DNA from 3 places in the Thermosinus carboxydivorans Nor1 genome. Region 1 is predicted to be linked to each of the others. Evidence: riboswitches for the same ligand, from Rfam matches in the RefSeq annotation. Region 1 holds a riboswitch; each other region holds the start of a gene.
The links. Region 1 has a riboswitch for lysine ahead of dapB (4-hydroxy-tetrahydrodipicolinate reductase). Riboswitches for the same ligand answer to the same signal wherever they lie in the genome.

Region 1 (10,143 bases):
TTCTGCTACCTCTTCCATAACCGTAAACATAATTTGCCCAGGATGAACATTGATTAGGTCAACACTGATGCCGCTGTCGGCCATTGCCTTAAACACTTTGTAGCTTTCGTTATGGGTGGTGGCAGCGTCCAAAGTAATTTTAATCTGCGCAATATTCGGAAGATACGTTACGCCGGTAGCTACTTTATCAGTAACGGCCGTTTCCTGCGTGTCGCCTTTTGCTGTGCTGGTTATTAAAGTGCCGGGAGCATTAGAAAAAGTGGATTTAACCACCAACGGTATGTTTTTTTGCATTGCGATTTCCACGGCCCGCGGATGAATGACTTTTGCTCCCTGATGCGCTAACTGGCAAACTTCGGCGTAAGTGATAGAATCTAAAATTTTAGCGTTGGTCACTATGCGCGGATCAGCAGTCATGATTCCGTCTACATCGGTGTAAATTTCCACCATTTCGGCGTTAAGAGCCGCTCCCAAAGCCGCCGCCGTAGTATCACTGCCACCCCGACCAAGAGTAGTGAATTCGCCGTCGACGGTAACGCCCTGAAAGCCACAAACTACCGGTGTTTTACCCATTCTGAGCAAGCTCAGCAACCGCGAAGGATCAACTTTTAGAATTCGGCTGTTATTAAAATTATTATCGGTAATAATACCGGCCTGACCACCGGTAAGCATAACCGCATCAATCCCGGCTGCTTGCAGGGTGCCTGCCATGACTACCGCCGAGATGATTTCACCGCAATACATAATCATATCTAGTTCGCGGGCAGCAATATGTTTATAGGAGGAACGGGCAAGATCAATCAGGGTATCGGTAGCATAAGGGTCCCCTTTCCGTCCCATCGCGGAAACCACCACAACGGGACTAAATCCCTGTTCCATGGCGCTGTGGATTTTTTGAACAACGAGTTCTCTGACCTTGGAGGATGCGACCGAAGTCCCTCCAAATTTTTGAACAATTAAACGCATCCGTCACACCTCATATTAATTTATGGTCAATCATGTACTCAGCAATCTGCAAGGCATTTAAAGCTGCGCCTTTGCGAATTTGATCCCCTACTACCCACATATTGAGCCCATAAGGAACCGATTTATCCGGGCGGAGCCGGCCGACAAACACTTCATCGCGATTAGATGTATAAAGTGGCATTGGATAGAGCATTTCGGCAGGATCATCCTGCACGATAACACCGGGAAAAGCGGCAAGAGCGCTTCGTGCCTCCTCAACCGAGAGCGGCCCCGCTAATTCTAGGTTAATGGATTCGGAATGACTGCGGTAAACAGGTACGCGAACCGTTGTAGCCGTAATGGCAATGCTATAATCGTTGAAAATTTTATGGGTTTCATGAACCATTTTCATTTCCTCTTTAGTGTAACCGTCTTCAACGAAAACATCAATCTGTGGTATCAAGTTAAAAGCAATCTGGTAGTGTTTGGGCAGGCTGGCGCTCGGCAGGATACGAGCCTCGACCGGGCGGTCTTCCATTATTGCCTTTACCTGGTCAGTTAATTCGTCGATAGCCTCTTTGCCGGCTCCGGAAACAGCCTGATAAGTAGAAACAACAACCCGTTTGATTTTTACTCGGTCGTAAATCGGTTTTAAGGCCATAGCCATAATAATCGTCGAGCAGTTTGGGTTGGCAATAATGCCTCTGTGATTTTTAATTGCTTCCGGATTTACTTCCGGGACAACAAGCGGTACATCGGGATCCATCCGGAAAGTGCTGGAATTGTCTATCACAACGGCGCCGGCTTTAACGGCTTCCGGAGCAAAAACCTTGCTGGCGGGTCCCCCGGCAAAAAGAGCAATTTGCACGTCTTTGAACGATTCGGCTTTTGCTTCTTCGACGGTATATGTTTCGCCTAAAACTTGCATCTGTTTGCCGGCAGACCTTTCCGAAGCAAAGTAATTTTAACTTCCCCACCGGAAACTTTCGCTCTTCAATTAGCTTAATAAATTCCTGTCCTACCGCGCCGGTCGCGCCCAAGATTGCAACATTGTATTTCATAATTCTCGCCTCCAATTACTCAGTTTACTTCATAATGTTTTCCAGTCCGTAGACAAGTCCGTCGACGGTTAAAACCCGCTTGCACGCCAACAACACACCCGGCATGAAAGACTCACGGGAAATGGAATCATGGCGAATCGTTAGCGTCTGCCCAAGACCACCGAAAATGACCTCCTGATGAGCTACATATCCGGGCAGTCGCACGCTATGGATACGAATGCCTTCAAAATTGCCGCCACGGGAACCAGCCAGTTTTTCCACCTCGGCAGGATGTCCCTGCTGCATACTGCCACGGTTCTGCATAATTAGCTCGGCCGTTCGCAGCGCTGTTCCTGACGGTGCGTCCAGTTTTTGATCGTGGTGCAGCTCAATAATTTCCACATGAGGGAAATATTTTGCAGCTTCTTGTGCCAATTGCATCATCAACACCGCGCCTACGGAAAAATTCGGCGAAATTATCGCATTTACACGGCTCTGTTTGCATAATTCCCTTACCTCAGACACATCGGCCTCGCTAAGACCAGTAGTGCCGACTACGGGACAAACACCGTTTTTAATTGCGATACGGATATTGTTCATTACCGTATCGGGGTTTGTAAAATCAACCATAACCTGGGGTTTGGTTTCGTTAATGACTGTTTGCAGGTCGTTGCCAACGGTTACGCCTATTTTGCCTGCACCGATCAGTTCACCGACATCATCAAAATTGGACTTGATGTCTACCGCACCTACAATGCTGAGTTGTTCGTCCCTATGTACCGCCTTCAAGACTTCGCGACCCATCTTCCCATAAGCTCCACACACCATTACCCTGATCATTATCTTTCACCTCCCACAAAAATAAGAAGCAGCCGGTGAACGCTATCTCACCGGCTGCCACTAGTAGACAGCTTAAAAGGGAACAAGAAACACTAGTGTTTCCCCGCCCTTAGTTGAGATAGCGCTCCACCAAAATAACTTTGGTGACAGTGTTACACCTGTTCGGCGCAACACCAGCACGAAAGCTTGGCATTCTTTCGTACTTCGGCGGTCATCCCTTTCCTTTCAGATCCTGACGCCACTCTCCCTGAAAGTACTCTTGAGGACCGCACCTCTACTCACCCTGCGCAGGTTTATTATTCATTTTACGTTCATTGTATAATAATGGTTACACCAGTGTCAAACATATTTAAAAAAATTTATTATTTTTCCTACCGAGCATTATGACTTTCTACGTCCCGAGCACCATTTTGCCGGAGAACTTGGGCCGCTTGCTGTACTTTCGCCGCATCGGACCGGATTACCGCTAAAATTCCGCCTTCGGCAACATGCTGCTCATAGCGCCGACTCACCTCTGCCGGAATACCCCAGTCGATCAACCCTCCGGCAATACCCCCTGCTACCGCGCCGCTCAAGGCCGCGGCAATAGGTCCAGCGGCAACGATCGGTCCAATACCAGGAATAGCAAGAGCTCCAGCACCTACCATGAGGCCACCGATTCCACCCAGTGTTCCGCCGGTAAGAGCGCCGTCGGTAATATCGTCATCAACAAACTCAGTGTCATTTCGCCTTTTACGTTCTTTGGAGACAATATTTATTTCTTCCGTAGAAAACCCCTGGTTACGCAGTTCGCTTACCGCTTTTTCAGCCTGTTGGTGGGAATCAAAGACCCCGATAACCATTTTTACATTCTGACTACCAGTACCAGTTTTGGCAGCTTGCCCTTGAGCGGCCGATTGTGCCGCTGTCTGCGACTGCATGGATGTAGTTTGCGCTTTGGCGTAACTGGTAACAACACTGTTTGTTGCGCCTTGATTTTGTTGGTTTGTATTATTTGGTACCATGGTGTGCCCTCCTAACATTAATTGTGTTGCAATTTAATGTTAGTCTTCCCACCATTCCTTTTAATATTCGTCTTCGTAACGCTCACGTCGCATACCGGCATACAGGCGGTCAAACGCATTGTTTAAGTCAACAATAACAACCTCATCGCCAATCCGTTTAATGGCATGCCACGGAATTGTCGAACTCCGGTTATCGCTGAAGAAACCGAATAACCCGCCGCGGGTAGGTAATATGAGAGCATTTATTCGCCCTGTCTTCCTATCAAAAGACAACTCACACTCATCAATTACGCCTAGCCGGGAACCGTCACCAAGATTAATTACTTCTTTCCCTGATAGTTCACTTAGACGCATAGTATCCTCCCTCTATAAGTTCTATTTATGTAAAAGAAGGTAGAGTTTTAAAAACAGCGGCTGAATAATGGCTACGCCCAAGGAAATTAGCGCCAACGGGTCGATAGCGACAGTCAAAAGTCCCACCGTTGAAGGTATTTCCAATTTTAAAAAAGACACAAGCATAATCAGTGAAAGATATATTCCGCCTGCGGTCGCCACCAGTTCCTGTACGGCAAGCGAAACCGGCGACGGTTTGGTCTTGTTTTCATCAAGCATTTGCCGGTAACGGCACGTCCTAAGCCACAATGACCATGCTATTAGCAGCGTAAGAAGGATAATAAGGCCAATGGCATACATGTAGTCCCCCCCCTACATACTTCTACCAAATGGATATGCAGAGAGACAAAATTTATGTCAAAAAGAAAAAACGGCCAAATGGCCGCTGTCTATTTTCCCGTGCTTCCTATTCCGCCTGTTCTGGTAGCTCCTGCAATACGGTCGTTGTCGACCAACAGGTATTTATTAAAGATGCCTTGGGCAATACGTGTTCCTTTCGCAATTTGCACCGCTTGCGTCCCATGATTGAATACTGCGAGAATAATATGTCCTTCGTTGGTTGGATTATTATAATAATCAGCGTCAATAATACCTTGACCATTAATCAGACTTAAACCGTGCTTGACGGCCAGGCTTGACCGGATATGAATGCTCAAATACTCATCTGGCAGCATATAGGCTTTTAACCCGGTCGGAATAAGCGTAACCGTCTGAGGCGCAGCAACGACATCCTCCGCGGCTGCGAAATCATAACCGGCACTGGCCGCTGTCTGCCGCCGCGGCAGCGCAATACCTTTGTCAATATAGCTCGATACTATTTCAAAACCTCTTTGGCGCATGAACTTACTCCTAAATTTTTAATTCCGGCAATACCGTTTCTTTTACAGGCCCCAAGGTAGTCAGCGACAACGCGCCGGAACCAAACAACCTATTAATGATGTTTCGCAGATCGTCCGCCGTAACTTGGTCAATCTTTTCAACCACTTCATCCACGGTTATATATTTGCCAAGGCGTAATTTCCATTTTACCCAAATTCGCGACATGCGGGCTACTGGAACTCTCTAGACCTAAAAGCAGGTTGCCTTTAAGGCTGTTCTTTGGCCCTAACCAATTCTTCGTCCGAAACCCCGTTAGCCTTTAAATCTGCCAGATTTTGCAAAATAAGTTCCAGAACTTGCGGCGCATTGGCCGGACGGGTGCCCGCATAAACAGTAAATAACCCTGCATCACTGTAATTAGTTTGATAGGAATAGACAGAGTAAGCAAGACCGCGCTCCTCGCGAATTGTTTGAAAGAGTCTTGAGCTAATCCCGCCACCCAAAATATTATTTAAAACATGAACTGCATATATTTCCGGGGCGTCTTGCGGAACACTCGCCGCACTAAGACAAAGGTGAACCTGTTCCGTTTCCTTGGGACACACCTTACTAACAGGTGTAAATGTAGGCTTATCCAAAATAAGTTGTCGTTTTGTTCCTGTCAAGTGTCCCAGATAACGCTCTGCTAATTCGACCAGTTCGTTATGAGACAGGTTACCGGCCGCAGTAACGACGATGTTATCTGGGCGGTAAAAATCGTCATAATAGTCAAGTACCCGTCGCTGGTCAAATCTACTAATAGAAGACAATGTGCCCAAGATATTACGCCCTAAGGGATGACCAGGCCAAACATGATCAAGATGCAAATCATGCACTAGTTCGTCGGGTGAGTCCTCGTACATTTTAACTTCTTCCAAGACTACTTCGCGTTCGCGCTTAATATCTTCAGGGTCGAATTTAGATGCGAGCAGCATGTCGCTCAGAATGTCAATAGCCAAGTCAAGATGACTGTCGATGACTTTGATATAATAACAAGTATATTCTTTGGCGGTAAAGGCGTTAAGCTGGCCGCCTACTGCATCTACCATTTCAGCGATTTCTTTGGCTGAACGTTGATGGGTACCTTTAAACATTAAGTGTTCAATAAAATGAGAAATACCATGGTTATCATCTTGTTCATTGCGTGAGCCGGTACCCACCCAGATACCGAGCGTAACAGACTTTACGTAAGGAATCGTCTCTGATATGACCCTGATGCCGTTGTCTAACAATGTCTTACGGTACATATATAGCTCCTTCTCCATATAGTATCTCAGTTAAATTCTGCCGTTTCGGGAAAAATCCTTCCGGTTGTCCATTATTATATTTCCCTTAGGCAAGAAAAAACAGAGATGTCCAACTAGCGACATCTCTGTTTGTCACTTTATTTGCTATTCTTATTAAAATAGCGGACAATCCCGTTATAAATTCCTTGAGCAATGCTATTGCGATAGGAATCATCCTGGAGCTTTTTAGCTTCCTGGTCATTGGTGACAAAGCCCATTTCAACCAAAATACTGGGCATCGATGTATTGCGCAGTACATAGAAAGTGGCAGGCGCCACGCCCTTGTCTACGGCGTTTGTGGACTCAATTAGCGCGCTTTGCACTTCTAAGGCCAATGACTGCGATCGGCCGCTGGGATAGAAGGTCATCGCGCCAGCAATAGTCGGATCGGGATTGGAGTTTGAGTGAATGCTTACAAAAATATCAGCATGGTTTGCTTCGGCAATATCCACTCTTGCTTGCAATTCTTCGCCTAAAGAGCTTCCTTCCGGTGCTACCGTACGGTCTGTACTGCGAGTCATGATGACATTGGCCCCGGCACGAACAAGTTTATCCCGAAGTTTTAAGGCCACAGCCAGGTTATTATCCGCTTCACGGGTATTAAAAGCAACAGCACCAGGATTGCTACCGCCGTGGCCGGGGTCGACGACAATTACCTTGCCGCGCAGCACGCCTGTATCCTGTATCGGACCGGAAGAAGACGGCGGCAGAGGAGTAACTTTTATTGGCGAAGTCGAGGCGGGTGCTTCCGCCTTTCCACCATTGAAAATATTTAAGATCGGTCCCAAGATTTTGTTAAATAATAGGTCAAACAATTTTTCAAACAGGTTGGCGCCTTTACCGTCAGTAGGCGCCGTAGAGGCAGTTAGCGTTTTCAATACATCATCAACCGGCGCGGCATGCGCGCCTTGCACAGGAGCCAAAAGACCTACTACCAGAACACACAGTAAGCAGTATGATATTATTTTTAGATAATCCACGTAAAACCTCCTAAATATGTTTTAGTGTCTATTGTTTTAATAACTTTGCTTTTAAGACCGACCAGTAATTGGGATCTTCATCGCCCAGTTTCCATAGGGCAGCACCGGCCAGGTCATACTTGTTAATTAAGTCCAGTTTGTAATGCAGGCTCCGGCTGTTTTCAAACCAGACCTGATGGGCGAGTCCGTCCGCACCGGTGTAAGTAAAATGCGGCGATTTAGAAGGCTCGTCCCACTGCATGAGGGCATTATATCGCTTTGCCAGATCCATAACATTAGCGTAAGTCAAGCTTTCAACGCCCTGGTTCGACCAGTCATAGCCGTAGGTAGCAATGCCGAGATATAACTTGTGTTTGGGGATAAACTGCAAAGCGTATTGAATACTCTGTTCCACCCAGCGGATATCGGCAATGGGACCAGCATCACTCCACATACCATGGTTGTCATAGGTCATAATCATAATTTTGTCAGCATACTTACTGAGAGCTGCATAGTCATAAGCGTAAGCCACATCTTTCTGTTCATCCTGTTTGGGAAAAACATCAATGCTGACACGATAGCCCTGCGGTTTTAACCGAGCCGACAACTCCTTCATAAAAGCAGTCAAATTATCACGGTCTTCGGGCGGAACCATTTCAAAATCTATATTTACACCGTCAAGGTTAAATTTTTTGATGTATGCCTCTAGGCTATCAATGGCTTTGCTGCGCAAACTTGGATCGGATAAAACGGTGTGTATGGGAGAGTTAACGGAATTATCTTGTTTGGCATTATTGACGAGAAGCAGCACCGAAATATTATGACGGTGAGCAAAGTCAACCACCGCTGCATGGTCGCGACCGCCCCGGTCGGTTACTGAACCGTCCGCTTGCAGCGTGGCCCAGAAAGGGGCAATAGTTTTCACGGCATCGGTATTGGCGGAAAGGGAGTTAAAGGAAGCCTTATCGCCACTCCACCATTCAGCGTAAAAACCGACAATCTCTTTTGCGCCGGGATGTATCAACCCGCTTGGCAGACCGATTTTATCGGCAGCCCGAGAAGCACCGTTAAACAAGTTGTCCAGGAACTTACCCAAAAAGAGGCCGAGGAGAAGGTCAACCAGACCTTGTCCGGAAGAGGACGTCTGCCCTAATAAATCGGCAATAGAAGCAGCTTGTACAGGAGCCAGAGGTACTAACATGGCAAATACAAAACTGGCAAGCATCAACCAAGTTATCTGAACTTTATATTTGAACATTTTTCGACCCCCCTTTGTTTACCTGGATATTATGATAATTTTTTATGTAAACATACTACCATATTTACGCCATTATAGCAATAAAAAAAACAGGCCTAATTCTGCCTGTTTAACTTATTTGATTATATCGGAAACCGTAGTAATTATATATCCCTTAGCAGTAATTTCTTTAATAAGAACGGGTAAAGCCTTGGCCGTTACTTCCGTAGGATGCATAAGCACAATGGCTCCATTATGTATTTTTTTCATTACCCGATTCCAGATTACTTCTTCTGATGGTTTTTTCCAGTCAATAGTATCAACACTCCACATTATTGTCGTATAACCCAGCTCGGCTGCCGCACTCAACACAGTATCATTATATTCTCCGTAAGGAGGGGCATAGAGCGTGGTTTTTATACCTGTCACTTCTTGGATAAGGTTTTCAGTCCGTAAAATCTGTTCCTGATTTTGCCGTTTAGACAAACTGTTGGGATGGGGGTGGCTGAAGGAATGGTTGCCCAATTCATGACCGCGTTTAGCCAGTTCTTTGAGCATTTCCGGATATCGCTTACCCCAACTTCCCCCAATAAAAAAGGTTATTTTTATATTATGCTGATCAAAGGTATCCAGCATGGCTGGAAGGAATTCTTCGCCCCAAAAAACGTTGCAAGCAAAGGCGACTTTTGGTTGGTTTAGGTTGCCATGAAATATTGGCTGCGGCTTCGAAGCACTTATCGTGTTGATAAGCAAAGGTTGCAAAGCGCCTGCCAGCATGGCGACAGTAAGAAAGACGCTCGTTGCCAAAAACATATACCAATTGGGCAAGCGTTTAATAATAATCCAGCGCCATTTCAACGGTATCACCTCTTCCTTACAAGTGTATTATCCAACATCTCAATTAATGAAAATAAAAAACATAAACCCGAAGAGGTTTATGTTCTTTCTGGGTGATATATTTTTTTGCTGTATTTTGCTGATCTAATCATTACTTTTACTATCGCGCTCAGCCTTGAGAAGTTCTTTACGAGATAGATTTATCCGTCCCTGCCGGTCAATTTCGGTAACCTTTACGAGAATCTCATCGCCTACTTTCACAACATCCTCTACCTTGTTAACACGCTCGCGCGCTAGTTGCGAGATGTGCACCAACCCTTCCTTGCCTGGCAAAATCTCAACAAAGGCCCCGAAATTCATCAGGCGGGTAACCTTCCCCATGTAAACGCCGCCCACTTCTACGTCGCGTACAAGGTTCTCGATGATACGAACTGCTTTTTTGCCGGCTTCCACATCAACAGCGGCGATAAAGACCTTGCCGTCATCCTCGATGTCAATCGTAACGCCCGTTTCATCAATAATCTTCTTGATCGTTTTTCCACCCGGACCGATAACATCGCGAATCTTGTCGGGATCAATTTCCATGGTAATAATTCTGGGAGCATAAGGCGATAGTTCGGGTCTAGGTTCTTTGATAACTTCCAACATCTTATCTAAAATAAACAACCGGCCGCGGCGAGCCTGTTCCAGAGCGTCAGCCAAAATTTCTTTCGTGATGCCAGAGATTTTAATATCCATTTGGAT
Region 2 (10,143 bases), on a different contig from region 1:
GGGAAAGTATCCGGGCCATTGCCCGCCGGCTGACGGCCGATGTAATTGCTAAGCTGGACGCAAGCCAGCTGGCCCGCGCCGCCGAGCTGCTCCTAAAAACTGAAGTGGTTCGGATTGAGGTTGCTCCCTTATTGGCAGAGGCGATTGAGTGGGCGCTGGCCCATGGCTATGGCGATGCGGTGGCCTGTTTTTTGCTTGATGAGGGCATTCGCCTGGCCAAGCAAGAGACTGTCCCGTGGTTTATTGCCAATCTACTTTTGGAAGTCCGCCATGCCTATGAGCGAGGCTCGCGCCGCCGCAAGTTTTTTCACCGCGCCCTCGAACGGATGGCCCGCCTGTCGCCGCTTAGGTTTGGTCTTAGCGGCCAACGCCGCCTTATTGCCTTGCTCGAGAGGATGAAAGATCCCAAGCACCCGCTGCGCCAAGAGCTTGCCACCTGGCTGCGGCGGCTGGCAGAGCGGCTACGGACCGATGCCGACCTGCGGCGCCAGGTTGAGACCTGGAAGATGGCCTATGTGGTTGAACCGCTCGATGTGCGGAAAACGCTTGCCCAATATCTCGACGGCTTTCGGCGCACCGGTAGCGCCAAAACTGACGAGTGGCAAGAGGCGCTGGCCGGATGGGTAGTGACCTGGCTTGACGGGTTTCTGGCCAATCCGCAGCTAGCGGCGGCAGTCGACCGCCGATTGAAGCAGGCGATCGTTGAGTGGCTGGAGGTCAATCACCGGGAAATCGGCGATCTGGTAGCAGGCGAGCTTAACCGGTTCAGCACCGGAGAGTTGGTGGCCTTTATCGAGGACCGGGTGGGCGACGATCTGCAGGTCATCCGCATCAACGGGTCGCTGGTTGGTAGCGTCATCGGCATGCTGATCTATCTTTTGACGTTTTGGGTTGGGTGACGGTATGAACTATCGGAAGCGGGCCGACCGCGTTTTGCTGGCCGTGTTTGTCCTCATGGTGGTGACGATGGGGCTGAACTGTTATTATCCGGGGATACTTTGGCTCGAGCTGGCGCAGGCGGCCGCCCAGGCCGCCTTTGTCGGCGGGCTGGCGGACTGGTTTGCCGTCACGGCTCTTTTCCGCCGCCCGCTGGGTATTCCCTGGCACACGGCGCTGATCCCCCGCAGCCGCGACCGTATCATCCGCGGCTTGGCGTTAGCAGTTGAACAGGAGCTGGTCAGCCTGGACGCCATCACCCGGCGGCTAAAGGGTGTACGGCTGGCGCCGCTCCTTATCGCCTGGGTGGACACCGATCAGGGGCGCACCTTTTTGCGCGGTCTCGTGGCCCGGTGCCTACGGGCCGGCCTGGATAACGTCAGTCCTGCAACCATGGCCTGCTACCTCGAAAGATTAATACGAAACTATCTTGCGACCAGGCCGCTGGCGCCCGAGCTTCAGAAAATAGCCCGATGGGCCCTGGCGTCCGGCCATGCCCGGGCAGTAGCCGACATTATTCTTGGCGAAATTATCCGGGGCGTGCAAAAGCCTGCTATCAGGCGGGCGATTTTGGCCTTTCTCGAAAAGTACACCCGGCAGGCGGCGTCATCCCCGTGGCAGCGTACTATCCTGTGGCTTGCCGAGCAGACTGACACCGTTAATCTGGCTGAACTGGCGGCGGTGCTGCAGCAAGATTTGGTGGAAACGCTGACTAAGGTTCGTCAGGGCGCCCACCCGCTGCGGCAGTGGCTAAGGGAGCGGGCCGAAGCCTGGGTGGAAGCCTTAGGTACCGACCCCGTCCTCGCAGCCAAGGTTGAGGCCTGGAAAGAAGAAGCGCTGGCGCGGTTGAATCTTCGCGAACCGCTGCTTAAGATTGCTACGACCGCCTTGCAGGCAGTGCGGGCCGGCCTGGACAGCGGCGTCTATCATTCACCGCTATTGGCGGCCACTCTCAGTCAGGCGGACGGATACTTACGCCGCTTCAAACAAGACCCCCACCTCCAGGCCTGGGTGGAAGGCTATCTGCAGGAGGCGCTTGGCCACATTGTACGGTCGGAACATTCCTTTATCGGCGCCGTGGTGGAAAAGGCCCTCTCCCGCTTTGACGCCGAGGGCCTTAACCGGTTCGTAGAGGAAAAGGTCGGCGAAGACCTGGCCTGGATCCGGATTAACGGCAGTATCGTTGGCGCGGTGGTGGGACTATTGCTACAGCTATTTGTCCGCTTCATTTATGAGCCCTATGCCGTGCCGGTCATCCGGGCGTGGTTTTCTTAAAGTAGAAAAGTCCTTTCCATAGAAACGTGAGTATACTGAATATGCATTAACAAGAAATAATTATGCCAAAATAAGTAATTTTTAATTGAAGAATTGTAAGCATGATGATAAAATAATGGACAAACAGGCAATGAAGCCTTCGCACCGGCTGGTGTGAAGGCTTTTTATACAATTTTATAAACAATTCAAAAAATGTCTTGTGAGCGTGGATGATTATCGCATATAATTGATACACAAGACCGAGGAAAGGAGAGTGGGAAGGGTTGGTATTTGCCGAAGAAGACTGGTACGAACTGCAACAGTTTATGGTAGAAAAAAGACGCGATTTGCACCGCTACCCGGAAATAAGCACTCAGGAAAGCCGTACGAGTCAAGTGGTGGCCGAATACTTGCGCGGCTTGGGCGTGGAAGTGCAGACGTTTAACGGCCATCACGGCGTCGTCGGCATTATCCGCGGCGCGGCGCCGGGCCCGGTTATTGCGCTCAGGGCCGACATGGACGCCTTGCCGGTTATTGAGGAAAACGACGTGCCCTATAAGTCCGCCGTTCCTGGCGTAATGCATGCTTGCGGCCATGACGCCCATACGGCCATACTGATGGGGGTAGCCAAAATGTTGGCCGCGTCGCGGGAGGAGTTAGCGGGCGCTATTAAGCTGCTCTTTCAGCCGGCGGAAGAGGCGGCGCCGGTTGGCGGCGCGCAGCTCTTAATTGACGACGGCGTGCTGGAAAGCCCCAAAGTGGACGCCATTTTTGGCCTCCATGTCTGGCCTGACGTACCTCTGGGGCAGATCGCCTTGCGGACCGGACCGATGATGGCCGCGTCCGACCGGTTTACCATTAAAGTGCTGGGCCGGGGCGCGCATGCCGCCGAGCCACATAAGGGTGTTGACGCCATTGCCGTCGCTGTCGAAGTATACCAGGGGCTGAGCAAGATTATGCACCGCTTTATCAGTCCGCGTGAGACGGCCACTATTTCGGTGGGCGCCATTCGCGGTGGCGAACGGTACAATGTCATCCCGCGCGAAGTGGTCATGGAAGGCACGGTGCGCACGCTCAGCGAGAATGTGCGCCAGGCCATTCCTAAGCTGGTGGAGCGCATGGTGCAAGGCGTGACGGCCGCCTACGGCGCCGGCTATGAGCTGGACTACCAGTTTGGCTATCCCGTGCTGGTGAACGATGCCAAAGCCGCCGGCATTGTCGCCGAGGCGGCTGCCGAAGTGATCGGCTGCGCGGCGCTGCAGCCAGTGGAGCCCATCCTGGGGGCGGAGGATTTTGCCCGCTATCTCGCCAAGGTTCCGGGCGCCTTTTTCCTGCTTGGCTGCCAACAACCCGGCAATGCTTATCCGCTGCACAGTTCTCGCTTCGATGTGGATGAGCGGGCGCTGCTGCTTGGCGCCCGCGTCATGTACAGCGTCGTCCGGAAGGCGCTGGCCGCTTACGCGCCAGATGCCGCGCTGCGGGCGTCATAAGCAAACTTTAAGTGTAAAGGAGGTTTTTTTATGGCGGAATTTTCGCGGCAACCTCAGTCTGCGCCGCCGCAAGTCGGCGCGTTTCAAAAGTTGCTGGACGTAATCGAGTACATCGGGAATAAGTTTCCTTCGCCGTTCATGCTGTTTACTATTTTGGGACTTATGGTGCTGATTTTATCCTGGGTGTTTGATGGCGCCACCGCGTCATACATCGGCAAGGGCGGCAAGCCGACCGTGGTGAAGGTCGTCAGCCTGCTCAACGCTGACGGTTTCCGCTATATTCTTGAGGACATGGTTAAAAACTTTGTCAACTTCCCGCCGCTGGGGCTGGTCGTTGTCATGATGCTGGCCATGGGCCTGGCCGAAGCCACCGGTCTGGTGAGCGCTTTTGTCCGCCGCATCATGCTGGGCGTGCCGTCCTGGGCCGTTACCAGCACCGTGTTCTTCCTTGGCATCAACGGAAACCTGGCGTCTGACGCCGCCACCGTCTTTATCCCCGCAGCGGCCGCCGCCGTATACGCCAGTATGGGGCGCAACCCGCTGATGGGTATGTCGGTCGCCTTTGCCGCTGTCCAGGCCGGTTTTAGCGCCAACATCCTGCCGGCCGGCACCGATGCGCTTTTGGCCGGGATTACCCAGTCGGCCATTGGCACAATCCCGCAGACGGCCAATTCCCCGGTCCACCCGCTGATTAACTATTACCTCATGAGTTCGTCGGTTATCATTCTGACAATTGTGGGCACGCTGATCGCTGAGAAGGTGGTCGGTCCGCGCCTCGACCGGCTGCATCCCGTGACGGAGTTCGGGTTGAAGGTGAGCGAACATGAGCTTACTCCGGAGGAAAAGAAGGGGTTGCGCTACGCCGGTTGGGCGGCACTTGCGTATATAGCGCTGCTCCTCATCCTGCTGGTTCCGGAAAACGGCCTCTTGCGCAATCCCAAAACGCATGCCATTTTGCCTAATTCGCCGTTTTTGAGCGGCATTATTCCGATCTTGTTTTTCTTCTTTATGACCGTCGGCATCGCGTTCGGCATTGGCAAGGGTGTTATTAAAAAGGAAAGCGATATTGGCAAGTTCATGGGCCAGGGGGTTGCGGGGATTATCAGCTTCATTGTCACCGCTTTCTCTGCCGCCCAGTTCATTGCCTGGTTCAATAAGAGCAACCTTGCTACCGTTATGGCCATTAAGGGCGCCGACCTGTTAAAAGCGCTCGACTTTACGGGCGTATCGCTTATTATCGCTTTTATCCTTTTTTCGGCTTTCGTTGACCTGTTTATTGTCAGCGGCTCGGCCAAGTGGCTCATCTTGGCGCCGGTGTTCGTGCCCATGTTCGGCCTGTTGGGTTATGAGCCAGCACTGACTCAGGCGGCGTACCGCATCGGCGAGAGCTCGGTCAACAGCATTACGCCGCTGAACTATTATTTACCGGTGATGCTTGGCATCATGGCCAAATATGCTGGCAATGACGCCAAGGTGGGCATGGGGACGCTGGTGTCCATGCAGCTTCCCTTCGGCATAGCCTTCTTGGTCGCCTGGACGGCTTGGCTGATGGTGTTTATCTTCTTCAACCTGCCGCTCGGGCCGGGGGCTAAGATTTATCTATAATTAAGTTTTTAACCGATATTTACATAAAATTTTGGCTAAATCAAATTATTAAAAAGTTGTTGACATTTTATTTGCCATTATTATACAATTAACGCAAAAGTAACATATAGACCTTGCGAAGATAGAGGTGCGGGCAACATGAGTAGCTCCGGGGAGAAGGGCATCGCTGAACCGGAGGGAAAGGGTGACCGCCGAAGCGTGGCCGGCTGCCGAAGCGGCCATGCTGGTCCTGCGTCGAACAGGCGCCGGACTGTCACCAATTGTGAAATTGGTGGAGCGCTATCTCATCTGGCCGCTATTCGTCCCAATATTTGCAGCATGCTTGGACCCGGTGAGGCGTAGCTCCCGGGTCTTTGTTTATCTTGTTCATAGCCGGGACAACGCAGGCATATAAGTGAAGTATGAGGTATGAGGTATGAGGTGAGGGAGGAGGATTGGCGGCAAAATAGCGACTGGATTAGGCAAGAGTAAAAGAGGAGGGGTGTATGTGTCCAAGTATATGAAATTATTATCCTTGGTAGTAGTACTCATTTTCCTGGTAGCGGCGGCTGGCTGCGGTGGTAGTTCAAGCACGTCGGGCAGCAAGGGCAATCTGGTGATTGCCATGGTTAACCCGCTTTCCGGTGACAGCGCCACATACGGCGTGAGCCATAAGAACGGCATGGAACTGGCCCGGGAGGAAATTAACAAGGCTGGTGGCATCAAGGGGCAGCAAATCGAGATTCTCTTCCACGACGACGCCGGTGATCCCAAGCAGGCGGCGGCGGGTGCGCAAAAGTTTGCCGATCAGAAAAACGTCATGGCCATTGTGGGGTCGTGTCTGAGCTCCAATACGCTGGCGATGGTGCCGATCACCGATAAAGCCAAACTGCCGCATTCGGTTGTTTCGTCCAGTACGCCCAAACTGAGCGGCATGAGCAAATACTTTTTCCGCATGGCCGTGCAGGACGCTCAGGTGGGCATCCTGATGGGCGACTTGATCGCCCAGAAACTGGGGGCCAAGAAGGTCGCCATTTTGTATCCCAATAACGACTATGGCAAGGGGCTGACGGCGGCGATTGAGGAAACGCTCAAAAAGCACGGGGTGACCGTTGTGTCCAACCAGGCCTATCTGGCTACCGACAAAGATTACTCGGCGCTGCTTACCGGGATCAAGGCCCAGGGAGTTGACGCGCTGGCCGTGGCCGGCACTTACACCGACGGCGGCCTGATCACCAAGCAGGCCCGCGAGCTCGGCCTGACCATTCCAATCGTCGGCGGCACCGGTTTCTACAGCCCGAAATTCGTGGAAATCGCCGGCAAGGCGGCAGAAGGGGCGATTTTCCTCGGTGCGTTCGTAGCCTCCAACCCCGACCCGGCGGTGCAGAACTTCGTTAAGAAATATAAAGAGAAGTATAATATGGAGCCTGACACGTTTGCCGCGCTTGGCTATGACCAGATGTACGTCTTGGCCGAGGCCATGAAGAAGGCGGCGGAAAAAGGCGCCATCACCCGGGAAAACATCCGTGATGCCATGGCTCAGACTAATTACAAGGGGATTACCGGCACCGTCACCTTTAACGATCAAGGCGACTGGGTCCGCCCATATCTGTATATTACCGTAAAAGACGGCAAGTTTGTTCTGTACCAGTAAAATGCAGCGCGGGAAGCGGCCAATGCTGCTTCCCGTATTTTTGTTAAATCGACATGAATATCTAAACGGTAAGTGCAATAACAGGGAATTCATGCAAGCAATCGGCGCCACAAGTATACAAACCGTTAAACCACGGAGATATTCATGCCAATAAATTGGCACCACAAGCCAGGAAAACCGGGATTGAACCGCGGAGCGCACGGAGAGTGCGATATACATCGCACTTGGGGTTTTAATTAATTTTTAATTTTAATAAAATTTTATCCTCCGTGTTCTCTGCGGTTCTCTATATTCCCCATTTAGAAGTTGTCGGTTTTCGGAGTAGAACGCAGAGAGCGCGATATTCATCGCGCTAAATATCAAAAAAATGCCCTCTCCGTGTCCTCCGTGGTTAGACTTAAACATTTTCAAGGTTTTGCGGTTAAAAGTTTGGGGGTGACAAATGTGCTTCTGTTGCAGCAAATCATTAACGGTCTGGCCCTGGGCGGAATTTATTCCCTTATCGCTATCGGCTGGACGGTAGTATTCGGCATCATCGGCCTTATCAACTGGACCCACGGTGAGGTGTTCATGATTGGCGCCTTTGTGGGTTTTCTGCTCATCACGCACTTTAAACTGAACCTCTTTGCCGCCCTCATTTTGGCAATGGTGGCCAGCGGCTTTACGGCCTTTCTGATTGACCGGCTGGCGTACCGTCCGCTGCGCAATGGCCCCCGCCTGGCGCTGTTTATTACGGCGCTGGGGGCATCCACTTTCTTGCGCAACCTGGCGGCCATCATCTGGGAGCCTCATTCCCGGGCCTATCCCCCTACCCTGGACTTTTCCGTCATGATCTTTCAAATTGGCGGCGCCTCGCTGACGGTTAACAGCCTTCAGGTGTTCATTTTTGTGGTTACCCTCGTGATAATGGCGTTTCTGCAATGGTTCATTACCCGTACCATGATGGGCAAGGCCATGCTGGCCGCCTCGCAGGACATTGAAACCGTCAGCCTGATGGGGGTTGAGGTCAACCATCTTGTTACCATCACGTTTTGGGTGAGCGGCCTCTTGGGCGGTGCTGCAGGCGTGCTGGTCGGCGTCCTGTACGCGATCGACCCGATGATGGGGGCCATGGCCGGCCTCAAGGGCTGGGCGGTGGCCGTGCTCGGCGGCGTGGGCAGCATTACCGGGGCGATGATCGCCGGGCTGTTGCTCGGCGTGGCGGAAAATATCGCGTCCGCGTATATTTCGTCAGGCTATCGTGACGCCATTGCTTTTATCGTCATGATTTTGGTGTTGGTCATTAAGCCCACCGGCCTGATGGGTTTTAAATTCGAGGAGAAGGTGTAGGGAGGTGTGGCGCCATGACAACTTTAGCAACGCTCCTGCGGCGGCAGTCGCTGGTAAGGTTTGCCTACAGCCCCCGCGCCGCTGTCGTTTTTAGTGCCGTGATTTTGCTTATCACCTTCCTGGACTCATTTATTGATGCTCCGGACTACATTTTCAGCCCTTACTTCAAGCATATCATCTTTGTCAGCCTGACTTACAGCATTGTTACGCTCAGCCTTAATTTTGTTTCCGGCTATGTGGGGCAGACCTCGCTGGGGCATGCCGCGTTCTTCGGCCTGGGCGGCTATGTTTCGGCGTTACTTACCCAGCTTTACCACGTTCCCTATTGGCCGGCCTTTCTGGCCGCCGGTGTGGTCGCCGCCCTGGTGGGCATCCCGCTCGGGGCACCGGCGCTGCGCGTCAAAGGACCGTTCCTGGTCGTCGTCACTTACGCCTGCGGCGAGGTGTTCCGCTTCATAGCCCTAAACCTCGAAGTGACGGGCGGGCCAGCCGGTTTGCCCGGGTTGGTGACGCCAAGCATTGCCGGCGTGAGCTTTACCGACGTGGGCGCGACCGGTAAGGAACTTTTTATCGTCACGGCGCTGGTGTTCGCCCTAGCCTTGGCTTTCTTTATGTCCCGCCTGGAAGATTCGCGGATCGGCCATGCCTTTGCCGCCATTCGCGAAGACGAGATTGCCGCGGCGGCGATGGGGATCAATACGGCGTACTATAAGTTGCTCGCTTTCTGCCTGGGCGCGTTTTTCGCCGGTTTGGCGGGCAGCCTGTTCGTCCATTACCTGTCGTTTGTCAGCCCGGACATGTTGAGCTCCACCGAGTCGATCATGATGTTTACCATGGTCGTGGTCGGCGGCGCGCGCAGCATTCCCGGCTCATTCCTGGGGGCTTTTCTCCTCACCTTTATTCCCGAAGGGCTGCGCTACTTTAAAGATTTTGTCCACCTGCCCTTTGACCCCTGGCTGGTCTTCTTCGGCTTTGTGCTGATGGTCATGATGCGCGTGCGGCCCCAGGGCATTCTCGGCGCCGACACTGTGTTTCGCCGCTAAAGGAAGGGAGGAAGGGAAACGCCATGCTGCTGAAAACGGAAAAGCTGTGCAAGACCTTTGGCGGCCTGCGGGCCGTGAACAATGTCGATTTTCACATTGACACCGGCGAGGTGGTGGCCATCATCGGCCCCAATGGCTCGGGTAAAACCACTTTTTTCAATGTGGTCAGCGGGATTATGCCGGCCACCGCAGGAAGCATCGTCTTTAAGGGTGAAGACGTGACGAAGCTGCAGGCTCATGACATCACGCGGCGCGGTATGGCCCGCACGTTCCAGAATATTCGCTTGTTTCCAAACCTCACGGCCCGGGACAATCTTATTGTCGGCCGCTACAGCCGGGGCCGCTCGGGCCTTTGGGATGGCCTTTTCCACTCGGCCCGCCTGAAAGAAGAAGAACGGCGTAATGAGGAAATGGCCCAAGAACTATTAGAGTTTGTCGGGCTTACGCCTTACCGCAATCTGATGGCCAAAAACTTGCCCTACGGCGCCCAGCGCCGCCTGGAAATTGCCCGGGCGCTGGCCAGCGAGCCCGACCTTATCTTGCTTGATGAGCCAGCCGCCGGCATGAATCCTAGGGAAGTGGACGAACTCTTAAAACTGATCGCCAGGCTCAAAGAGCGGGGGCTTACTATTTTGCTTATTGAACATCAGATGCGGCTGGTCATGAATATCGCCGAGCGGGTCGTCGTGTTCGACCATGGCGAAAAAATCGCCGAAGGGCGGCCGCACGAGGTACGCCATGACCCCAAGGTTGTCGAAGCCTACATCGGACCGGAGGTGGATTCGCTTGTTAAACATCGACGGCATTAACGTGTATTACGGTAACATCCACGCTGTCCGCGACATCAGCCTGA
Region 3 (10,143 bases), on a different contig from region 1:
CTTGGTCAAAGTTATGCAGTAGTTCTCTGCACCTCAATGGCCTACATTGGGGTCTTTTTAAGCATTTTTACGGGACAACCCGCGGTAAATAAGGAGGAACAAGAGCTACATGGATTTGCTATTTATTGCGCCGGGCGCTGGCTTGCTGGCCCTGCTGTTCGCCGCTTACCTGGCAGGCAGTGTGCTGAAAGAAAGCCCCGGCAACAAAAAGATGCAGGAAATTTCCCAGGCTATCTTTGAAGGAGCCATGGCCTTCCTTAACCGTCAGTACAAGACACTCATTCCTTTCACCGTTGCTATCTTTCTCATTTTATACTTTGTTGACGGGTATAAATTGGCCGTATCGTTCCTGGTTGGCGCCGTGTGCTCGGCTATTGCCGGCTATGTGGGCATGAGTTCCACCACGAAGTCCAACGCCCGCACGACCGAAGCGGCCCGCCACAGCCTTAACAAAGCCCTAAGCGTGTCGTTCCGCGCTGGCGCGGTCATGGGCATGTCGGTGGCCGGTCTTGGTCTCTTAGGCGTATCGATGCTGTACATAATTTTCGGCGATCCTGTCGTTATTAACAGTTTTGCCTTTGGCGCCAGCGCCATCGCCTTTTTTGCCCGGATCGGCGGGGGTATCTATACCAAAGCCGCGGACGTAGGCGCCGACCTGGTCGGCAAAGTGGAAGCAGGAATCCCTGAGGACGATCCGCGCAACCCGGCTGTTATCGCTGACAACGTAGGCGACAATGTCGGCGACACGGCCGGCATGGGCGCTGACCTGTTTGAATCCTATGCTGCTACGACTATCGCCGCCATGCTGATTGGCAACAGCATCTACGGTGTAAACGGCGTTCTGTTCCCGCTGCTCATCGGCGCGGCCGGCATCGCGGCTGCTATTATCAGTACCTTTTTCGTCCGCACTGGTGAGGATGGCGATCCCCAAGCCGCCCTTAACCGCGGTTTGTGGGGCACCAATATCATCACCGCCGTTATCGCGTATGGCTTGGCGACGCAAATTTTCGGCGCCAAAGGATTTGGTATTTTCATCGCTATTGTGGCCGGCCTGGCTGTCAATGTCCTTGTCGGCATAATTACCGAATACTATACTTCGAATGCCCATAAGCCCACCCAGCATATTGCCGACGCTTCCCAGACCGGTCCGGCTACCAATATTATTACCGGTGTGGCTACAGGTCTGCGCAGCACTGGTATTCCGATGGTTGTCTTTGCCATCGCTACCTGGCTGGCGTACAGCCAAGCCGGCATCTACGGCATCGCCATGGCAGCCATGGGCATGCTGTGCACCGCCGGCATGGTCGTGGCCGTTGACTCGTTCGGTCCTGTCGCCGACAACGCCGGCGGCATTGCCGAAATGGCCGAGTTGGGCCCCGAAATCCGTAAAACAACGGACAAGCTGGACTCGGTCGGCAATACCACGGCGGCCATTGCCAAAGGCTTCGCTATCGGGTCGGCCGCTCTCACCGCGCTGGCGTTGTTTACCGCGTTCGGCGAAGAAGTGGCCAAGAACCCGAAACTGACTGGCCTCTTGGTTGACGGCAAGCTGGTTGTCAACCTTACCGAGCCGGGAGTCATTATCGGCATCTTCCTTGGCGCTACCCTGCCGTTCATCGTGTGCGCCCTGACCATGGAGGCTGTCGGTAAAGCGGCCTTTGAAATGATTGGCGAAGTACGCCGTCAGTTCCGCGAAATTCCCGGGATTATGGAAGGTACCGGCCGTCCTGACTATGCGAGGTGTGTTGACATTAGCACCAAGGCGGCGATCCGCGAAATGATTGCCCCTGGTCTGTTCGCGGTCGGCGCCCCGCTGCTCGTTGGTTTCGCGCTTGGCGCCAAAGCGCTGGCCGGTTTCCTGGCCGGTACTACCGCCACCGGCGTGCTGCTTGCCATCTTCATGTCCAATGCCGGCGGCGCCTGGGATAATGCGAAGAAGTACATTGAAGCCGGCAAATATGGCGGCAAAGTACGCCGACGCACGCCGCCGCCGTTATCGGCGATACGGTAGGCGACCCCTTCAAGGATACTTCCGGTCCGGCAATGAACCCGCTCATCAAAGTTGCCGGCACCATTTCCCTTATCATCGCTCCCATGCTGTTCTTCTAATTACGAAAGCGCCAGGTCTAGCCCTGGCGCTTTTTAACTATGGAAAATGGTAAGCGGAAAGTAGAAAGTGGTATGAAGTATGAGGTATGAAGTATGAGGTATGAAGTATGAGGAATGAGGTAAGTGGTGGAATGATGTTGCTTTCTATTGCTTGTGGCGCCATTTATTGACATGATCATCTTTGCGGTTTTATTAGAAAGGCGCGTTAGCGCTTTTGTTCTTGCGGCAGTGTTTAGAATTGCCTAATAATGGTATAATGATAATACATATGGGAGGTGGTCTGGTGGCGATTATCCGTGGCGCCGAGCCGTTTTTGCTGCCGGGCGGCGACTATGGTGTTTTGCTGGTGCACGGCTTTACCGGTTCGCCGGCCGAAATGCGCCTGGGCGGACAGTACCTTCATGCCCGCGGCTATACCGTGCTGGCGCCCCGTCTGTGCGGCCATGGCACAAATGAGCGGGAAATGCGTTTGACGGCTTGGCCGCATTGGTACAGCGCCGTCGAGGACGGCTATCATCTGCTGCGGGGGCTGTGCCGCAAAGTCGCGGCTGTTGGCCTGTCCATGGGTGGCCTGCTGGTGCTGAAATTGGCGGCCGAATATCCGGTGGACAAGGTGGTTTCCCTTAGCGCCCCGATCTACTTAGCCGACCGGCGGCTGCCCCTGTTGCCGGCGTACCGGCTCTTTCGGCGCTATATTCCCAAGAAACGCAAACGCTATGACGTCGACCCTATTTACACCGTTGGCTATGACCGCATGCCGCTTGATTGTCTTACCAGTTTATTGGAGCTTATCAAGCATGTTGATAAACTGCTGCCGGTGATCACGGCGCCGGCGCTTGTTATTCAGTCCCAGGCCGAGCATACCGTGCGGCCCGAGAGCGCCCGCCACATTATTAACCGCCTGGGCAGCGTCGACAAACGGCTCATCTGGCTCGGGCGGTCAGGGCATGTGGTGACGCTGGATGTGGAACGGGACGAGGTTTTTGCCCAGATTGACGCATTTTTGAGGAGAGAGTGAGATGGAGGAACGTAATCAGTGGTGCTTCGCCTGCGGGCGGCTAAATCCGATCGGTCTGAAATTAACTTTTCGGGAAGAAAACAACACATATGTCACTAATTTTACCGCCGGGCCGGAGCATCAGGGGTATGACGGCATCGTGCACGGCGGCATTGTTAGTACCCTGCTTGATGAAATCATGGCCCGCTACATATATGCCAAGGGTGGAAACGCCGTGACCGCCAGGCTGGAGGTGCGGTACCGCCAGCCCACCCCGATTGGACAGGCCCTTACGGTTGCCGGCTGGATTGTAGCTCAGCGGGGCCGCTTTTATGAAATGGCCGGCGAGGTACGCCTGCCGGACGGCACGGTAACGGCCGAAGGCAAGGCGCTCGTCGCCGTCGTCGACCAAGCGAAAGTATAAATAAAGGATGGGAAAACATGGCAAAAACGGCCTTAAAAGATAAGATTCTCGATTTTATGCGCAACGACGCCTACCGGCCGCTCACCGCGGAAGATCTGGCGCAGGAAATGGGCCTTAAGGGCAAAGAACTGACCGAATTTTGGTCGATATTACAAGAACTGGAAGCCGAAGCCTTGATTATCAAGACCCGTTACGGCAAGTACGGCGTGCCGGAGCGCATGAATCTCGTCGTGGGCCGTTTTCATGCCAGCGGCAAAGGCTACGGCTTCGTTGTCCCCGATAACCCCGAAGAACCGGATATTTATATTACCGCCGACGCTGCCATGACGGCCATGCACAACGACCGGGTTGTCGCCCGTATCCATCGCCGTACTCCCGCCCACGGCAAAAAACGGGAAGGGGAAATTATCCGGATTGTCGAGCGGGCCAACCACCGGATCGTCGGCACCTTTGCGGCCAGTCGCCACTATGGTTTCGTTGTCCCCGACGACCCTCGCCTGGGGCGGGACATCTTTGTGCCGAAAGGCGAAAGAAACGGTGCCAAAGACAATGCCAAAGTAGTGGTGGAAATCACCAAGTGGCCGGAGCGGCAGCGAAGTGCCGAAGGGCGGATTGTGGAGGTGCTGGGACAAAAAGGCGACCCCGGGATCGAAATTTTATCCATCATTACCAAACATAATCTGCCCCGGGTCTTCCCGCCGGAGGTAGAACGGGCGGCGGCTGACGTGCCGGCAGAGATCAGTGCGGCAGAACTGGCGGGACGGCGCGACCTTCGCGACTTGCCCATCGTCACGATTGACGCAGAGGACGCGAAAGATCTGGATGATGCCGTCCATGTTGAGCGGCTGCCCGCCGGGCGCTATCTGCTCGGCGTCCACATCGCCGATGTGAGCTATTATGTGCGGGAAAACACCCCGCTCGACATTGAAGCCCGCCGTCGGGGAACCAGCGTGTATTTGGTCGACCGCGTGCTGCCCGATGCTCCCGCCGCGGCTGTCCAACGGCATTTGTAGTCTCAATGCTGGCGAAGACCGCCTGACCTTGTCGGTCCATATGGAAATCGACGCCGGCGGCCGCATTGTCCACTACGAGATATTTCCCAGCGTAATCCGCGTCCAGACGCGGCTGTCCTATAACATCGTGCGGCGGATATTGGTTGACGGGGATGAAAACTTGCGGCGGCAGTATGCCGACCTTGTCGATCACCTGGAGGAAATGGCGCGGCTGTGCCATATCCTGCGGGAGCGGCGCATGCGCCGCGGTGCCATCGATTTTGATTTCCCGGAAATAAAGGTCAAGCTGGACGAAGCGGGCCGGCCGGTCGAGCTGGTCAAGCGGGTCCGCAGCCTCGCCGAGTCCATCATTGAGGAGTTCATGCTGGCGGCCAACGAGACGGTGGCCGAACACCTGCACCGGCTCGGCGTGCCGGCCGTCTACCGCGTGCACGAGGAGCCGGACACGGAAAAGATGGAAAAGCTCAATGCTCTTCTCCATAATTTTGGCCAACGGTTAACTACGGTCGATGACATTCATCCGATTGTCCTGCAGCAAGTGCTTACCCGTATTGCCGGCCGGCCGGAAGAGCGGATTATCAGCACGGTTATGCTGCGCTCCCTCAAACAGGCTCGCTATGAAGCGGAAAACCTGGGCCACTTCGGCTTGGCCGCCCGGTATTATACTCATTTTACTTCGCCGATCCGCCGCTATCCGGACCTGATCGTCCACCGCATTCTGCGCGAAACATTCACTACCGGCGAACTGTCAGCCAAGCGGCGGGAAAAGCTGGCCAAGATGCTGCCCGTCGTGGCCCAGCACTCGTCAGAGCGGGAGCGGGCGGCGGCTGAGGCCGAGCGGGAGACGGTAGACCTTAAGAAAGTGGAATACATGGCCCGGTTCGTCGGGGACGAATTTCCCGCCATTATCAGCGGCGTTACCGCCTTTGGCCTGTTTGTTGAGTTGGATAACGGCGTTGAAGGTCTGGTGCATGTGTCCAGCATGGATGACGACTACTACCAGTTTATTGAAGAGCAGTATGCCCTGATCGGCGAGCGCAGTAAGCGCATCTACCGCCTAGGCGATGCGGTAAACGTGCGGGTGGTGCGCGTTAATCCCGCCGACCGCACCATCGACCAGGCCCGGGTCGCCGAACCGGGGCGCGGCGAAGCTGATAAGGCGGATAACGGCAACGGCCGGAAGGGAAACAAGGCCAAGGGTAAAACGGGGACTAAGCGCCAGGCGAAAAGCGGCGGCAAGGCCAAGGCGGTCGCCAAACCGAAAAGCCGCTTGAAATAGCCTTCCAAACTTGGGGGAATAGGATCGGCCGTGAAGGAGGAAGGGCAGGAAAAGTGTTGACACACCTGCCTGGCTTCGGTATACTAGAAACGATAATTAAATATGGTGAGATAGAGGTGCGGCTATTAAGAGTATGCATTCATGAGCAGGCCGGCGATGAAGGGTGCAGAAAGGAATATCCGCCGAAGCAGCAGGTCATGGCCAAGGGCCTTCTGCTGGTCTTGCCGCTAAATAAGGGTAAGACTGTCATCCGAGCAAATTCGGGTGGAGCGCTATCTTGCACGGCTAGTATAGGGCTTGGCATAAGCATTTTTAGCGGCTTGCGAGATGGACTCGCAGGCCGTTTTCATATTAGCTGAGGCGCTCCCGGCCGCATTCATTATTCTAATTAGGAGGTATCTCGACATGGCAGAGAAAAAGCTCCCCTTTACTAAAGCAAAATTGGAAGAAATCATTCGCCAGCATAAGACGCCTTTTCATATTTATGATGAGAAGGGTATCAGGGAAAATGCCAGAAAGTTGACGGCCGCGTTTGCCTGGGCGCCTGGGTTCAAAGAATATTTCGCCGTAAAAGCAACGCCTAATCCGTATATCCTGCAGATCCTGCGGGAAGAGGGCTTTGGCGCCGATTGCAGTTCGATGGCCGAGCTGGTTCTGGCCGAAATGGTAGGCATTACGGGCGAAGAAATTATCTTTTCCTCCAACGACACGCCCGCTGAGGAGTATGTTAAAGCTAAACAACTTGGGGCGATTATCAACCTGGATGATATCAGTCATATCGAGTTTTTAGAAAAACACGCCGGCCTGCCGGAAATTATCTCATTCCGCTATAATCCCGGACCGCTCCTTAAGCAGGGCAATACCATCATCGGCAAGCCGGAAGAGGCCAAATACGGCTTGACGCGCCAGCAGATTTTTGACGCCTACCGCATCGTGCAGGCCAAAGGGGTCAAGCGGTTCGGCCTGCATACCATGGTCATTTCCAACGAACTCAACCCGCAGTGCTTTGTCGAAACGGCCAATATGATGTTTGACCTGGCCATTGAAATTTATCAAAAACTCGGCATCAAAGTTGAGTTTATCGACTTGGGCGGCGGCATTGGCATTCCCTACCGCCCTGAGCAGCAACCGGTAGACCTTTTCTATGTGGGCGAAGAAATCCGCAAGGCCTATGAGGCTAAGATTGTCGCTAACGGCCTGCATCCGATCAAGCTGGCCATGGAATGCGGCCGTATGATCACCGGTCCGTATGGTTATTTGGTGGCGCGGGTGCTGCACAAAAAAGAAATTTACAAGAATTACGTCGGGCTTGATGCCTGCATGGCCAATCTGATGCGGCCCGGCATGTATGGCGCCTATCACCACATTACTGTGGCCGGCAAGGAAGATTGGCCGCTTGATCATATTTACGACGTGACCGGCTCGCTGTGCGAAAACAACGATAAATTCGCTATCGACCGTCCGCTGCCCCGCATCGATATCGGCGATATTGTCGTTATCCATGACACCGGTGCCCACGGCCATGCGATGGGCTTCAACTACAACGGCAAACTGCGTTCGGCCGAACTCTTGCTGCGCCCTGACGGCAGCGTGAAACTCATCCGCCGTGCCGAGACGCTGGCCGACTTATTTGCTACCCTTAACTTTCCTCAGTGTGAACTGAACCTGGCGGCCGCGTCGACAACCGAATAAAAAAGTCCTGTCAGCGTATGCGCTGACAGGACTTTTTTCTTTGCACGAACCACTGAGGACACGGAGCTATGTATAAATTTCAAAATGGGGAATATAGGGAACCGCAGAGGACGCGGAGAAATAGTTTTTATTTTAATTTTTAGCGCGATGAAATCGCGCTCTCTGCGTCCTCCCGTGGTTAAAATGGGCGTTCATGGTTTGTGGTGCCAATTTATTGGCATGATTATCTCCGTGGTTCAATATTCGGTTTTCTTTACAGCTTGAGGCGGGTTTTAATGCGTTCGATGGCCCGCTCGGTATTTTCACGGCTGCCGAACGCGGTGAGGCGGAAGTAGCCCTCACCCGGAGGGACCGAAGCCGGAGCCCGGCGTGCCGACGATATGGGCCTCGCTGAGCAGTTTGTCAAAGAAAGCCCAGGAGTCAAGATTGTTAGGCGTTTTGAGCCAGATATAAGGGGCGTTGACGCCGCCGAAGACCTGCAGGCCCACGCTCTCAAGCCCTTCGCGGATGATTTTGGCATTGGTCATATAGTATTGGATGGTTTCGCGGATTTGCTTTTGCCCCTCAGGACTGTAGACAGCTTCGGCGCCCCGCTGGACGATGTAGGGCACGCCGTTGAACTTGGTCGTCTGGCGGCGGTTCCACAGCTTGTTGAGTGGGTACTTTTCGCCGGCGGCGGTGGAGGCCATGACGGTTTTGGGCACTACCGTGTAAGCGCAGCGCGTGCCGGTGAAGCCGGCTGTTTTCGAGAAGGAGCGAAACTCGATGGCCACTTCTTTCGCGCCCTCGATTTCGTAAATGCTGTGAGGAATATCTGGCTCTTGGATATAGGCTTCATAAGCAGAGTCAAAGAGAATAATCGCGTCGTTTTCCCGGGCATAATCTACCCATTTCTTAAGTTCGGCCTTGGACAAGGTAGTACCGGTCGGGTTATTGGGCACGCAGAGATAAATCATGTCCACCTTTTCTTTAGGCAGGGCGGGGACAAAATTGTTTTCGGCATTGCAGGGGAGGTAAACGATTTTCTCAAAGCGGCCGTCTTTATACTCGCCGGTCCGGCCGGCCATGACATTGCTGTCAAGATAGACCGGATAAACAGGGTCGGTGATGGCCACGACATTGTCGATGCCGAAAATTTCCTGGATGTTGCCGACATCGCTTTTCGAGCCGTCGCTGACAAAGACTTCGTCCACATCCAGCTTCACGCCGCGCGACGCATAGTCGCCTTCGATAATTTTTTCAATCAGGAATTCGTAGCATTGCTCAGGGCCATAGCCGCGGAAAGTGGCGGCTTGTCCCATTTCATCGACCGCCTTATGCAGGCTTTCAATAACAGCCGGCGCCAGTGGGCGGGTTACATCGCCAATTCCCAGGCGAATAATGTCGGCATCAGGGTTTTCGGTTTTAAACTTGCTGACCCGGCGGGCAATTTCGGCAAAGAGATAACTGCCGGGTAGTTTCAGATAGTTTTCATTAATCCTTGCCATCTTTGCTCTCCTTTACCAGAAATCTATGGTTAATCTACATTATACACCGATTTTCCCAGTAATGGTAGTTTTTCCCCAAAGTTTTAGCGTCATTCCTGGCGAAACATAGATATTGCCGAATTTCATTTAGTGTGATTGCGCCCAGAGTTGGTGCAAAGCCTCGAAAATGCGAGACCTCCCGGGCTAGTAGCCAGGGAGGCTTAGCATAAAAGGGTTTTATTTATCGGCGACGTAAGCGATTGCTTCAATTTCGACCAACACGTCTTTGGGCAGGCGGGCCACTTCGACGCAGGAACGAGCCGGCGGGTTGGCGGTGAAGTAAGTGGCGTAGACGGCGTTGATTTTCGCAAAATCGTTCATGTCCTTAATAAAGACCGTAGTTTTTACGACGCTGGCGAGACTTGCGCCGGCCGCCTCAAGGACAGCTTTGACGTTTTTCAGAACTTGGTGGGCCTGCTCTTCCACCGAACCGGTCACAAGCTCCCCGGTAGCCGGATTTATCGGGATTTGCCCGGATGTAAAGACGAGATTTCCGACTTTAATTGCCTGCGAGTACGGTCCAATCGCGGCTGGAGCATTGGCCGTGTTGACAACGGTTAACATTTTATCCTCTCCTTTGTCTGTGTTGGCAAAAACCAACATTTTTCTCCCCAAATAAAGTTTAGGCAGATAAAAATTATCTGTCAACCGTAGCGGGTTAAAAACTTTTAATAGATTTTATAATTATTTCGCAGAACTGTCGTGAGCAGCCGGTGTTTTTCCGCAGATTATGTTAAATTTTAACCATTAGATTATTTTTTGTTCTCAACTTTTTTAATAATTTTTTATTAAAATTAGGAAATGGGAAAAGGAATTGGTAATTTTTTGTGGAATTTTTCTTAAGAAAAAGTGGATTAACCTATATAAGGGGTGGAAACTTGCAACCACTGCATCCCAAATTACAGGCTCTACTACCGGTAGCTGACGCTATTCATGCCACCGTCGGCGTTTATAGCGAGGTGGTGATCCACGACGTCACTCGGCCGGAACAGTCAGTAGTGTACATCGTAGGAAATGTTACTAACCGCCAGGTTGGCGCGCCGCTCACCGACCTGGTTCTGGAAAATCTGCGCAAGTACGGCGACGATTGCAAGGATATCTTA

Region 2: another riboswitch for lysine. It lies ahead of TCARDRAFT_RS13745 (ABC transporter substrate-binding protein); the one in region 1 lies ahead of dapB (4-hydroxy-tetrahydrodipicolinate reductase).
Region 3: another riboswitch for lysine. It lies ahead of TCARDRAFT_RS10915 (diaminopimelate decarboxylase family protein); the one in region 1 lies ahead of dapB (4-hydroxy-tetrahydrodipicolinate reductase).

The regions. Positions count from the first base shown of each region.
Region 1 covers NZ_AAWL01000015.1:28,456-38,598, reverse strand. The annotation lists gene dapG (aspartate kinase) at 1-966, opposite strand, end outside; partial or broken gene TCARDRAFT_RS10330 (aspartate-semialdehyde dehydrogenase) at 977-2,009, opposite strand; gene dapB (4-hydroxy-tetrahydrodipicolinate reductase) at 2,031-2,825, opposite strand; lysine riboswitch at 2,937-3,110, opposite strand; gene TCARDRAFT_RS10320 (general stress protein) at 3,197-3,829, opposite strand; gene TCARDRAFT_RS10315 (YlmC/YmxH family sporulation protein) at 3,890-4,183, opposite strand; gene TCARDRAFT_RS10310 (hypothetical protein) at 4,205-4,522, opposite strand; gene TCARDRAFT_RS10305 (dCTP deaminase/dUTPase family protein) at 4,612-5,061, opposite strand; gene TCARDRAFT_RS16030 (hypothetical protein) at 5,072-5,266, opposite strand; gene TCARDRAFT_RS10300 (M16 family metallopeptidase) at 5,308-6,327, opposite strand; gene TCARDRAFT_RS10295 (N-acetylmuramoyl-L-alanine amidase family protein) at 6,465-7,346, opposite strand; gene TCARDRAFT_RS10290 (glycosyl hydrolase family 18 protein) at 7,375-8,583, opposite strand; gene TCARDRAFT_RS10285 (polysaccharide deacetylase family protein) at 8,698-9,429, opposite strand; gene TCARDRAFT_RS10280 (polyribonucleotide nucleotidyltransferase) at 9,544-10,143, opposite strand, start outside.
Region 2 covers NZ_AAWL01000034.1:5,612-15,754, reverse strand. The annotation lists gene TCARDRAFT_RS13770 (DUF445 domain-containing protein) at 1-899, shown strand, start outside; gene TCARDRAFT_RS13765 (DUF445 domain-containing protein) at 904-2,211, shown strand; gene TCARDRAFT_RS13760 (M20 metallopeptidase family protein) at 2,475-3,680, shown strand; gene TCARDRAFT_RS13755 (AbgT family transporter) at 3,711-5,285, shown strand; lysine riboswitch at 5,400-5,575, shown strand; gene TCARDRAFT_RS13745 (ABC transporter substrate-binding protein) at 5,773-6,918, shown strand; gene TCARDRAFT_RS13740 (branched-chain amino acid ABC transporter permease) at 7,363-8,247, shown strand; gene TCARDRAFT_RS13735 (branched-chain amino acid ABC transporter permease) at 8,262-9,290, shown strand; gene TCARDRAFT_RS13730 (ABC transporter ATP-binding protein) at 9,314-10,099, shown strand; gene TCARDRAFT_RS13725 (ABC transporter ATP-binding protein) at 10,077-10,143, shown strand, end outside.
Region 3 covers NZ_AAWL01000018.1:3,154-13,296, reverse strand. The annotation lists gene secG (preprotein translocase subunit SecG) at 1-22, shown strand, start outside; partial or broken gene TCARDRAFT_RS10940 (sodium-translocating pyrophosphatase) at 110-2,109, shown strand; gene TCARDRAFT_RS10935 (alpha/beta hydrolase) at 2,393-3,127, shown strand; gene TCARDRAFT_RS10930 (PaaI family thioesterase) at 3,129-3,530, shown strand; gene TCARDRAFT_RS16040 (RNB domain-containing ribonuclease) at 3,548-4,543, shown strand; gene TCARDRAFT_RS16035 (ribonuclease R family protein) at 4,509-5,822, shown strand; lysine riboswitch at 5,926-6,105, shown strand; gene TCARDRAFT_RS10915 (diaminopimelate decarboxylase family protein) at 6,228-7,514, shown strand; partial or broken gene TCARDRAFT_RS10910 (LL-diaminopimelate aminotransferase) at 7,768-9,001, opposite strand; gene TCARDRAFT_RS10905 (RidA family protein) at 9,218-9,604, opposite strand; gene TCARDRAFT_RS10900 (helix-turn-helix transcriptional regulator) at 9,919-10,143, shown strand, end outside.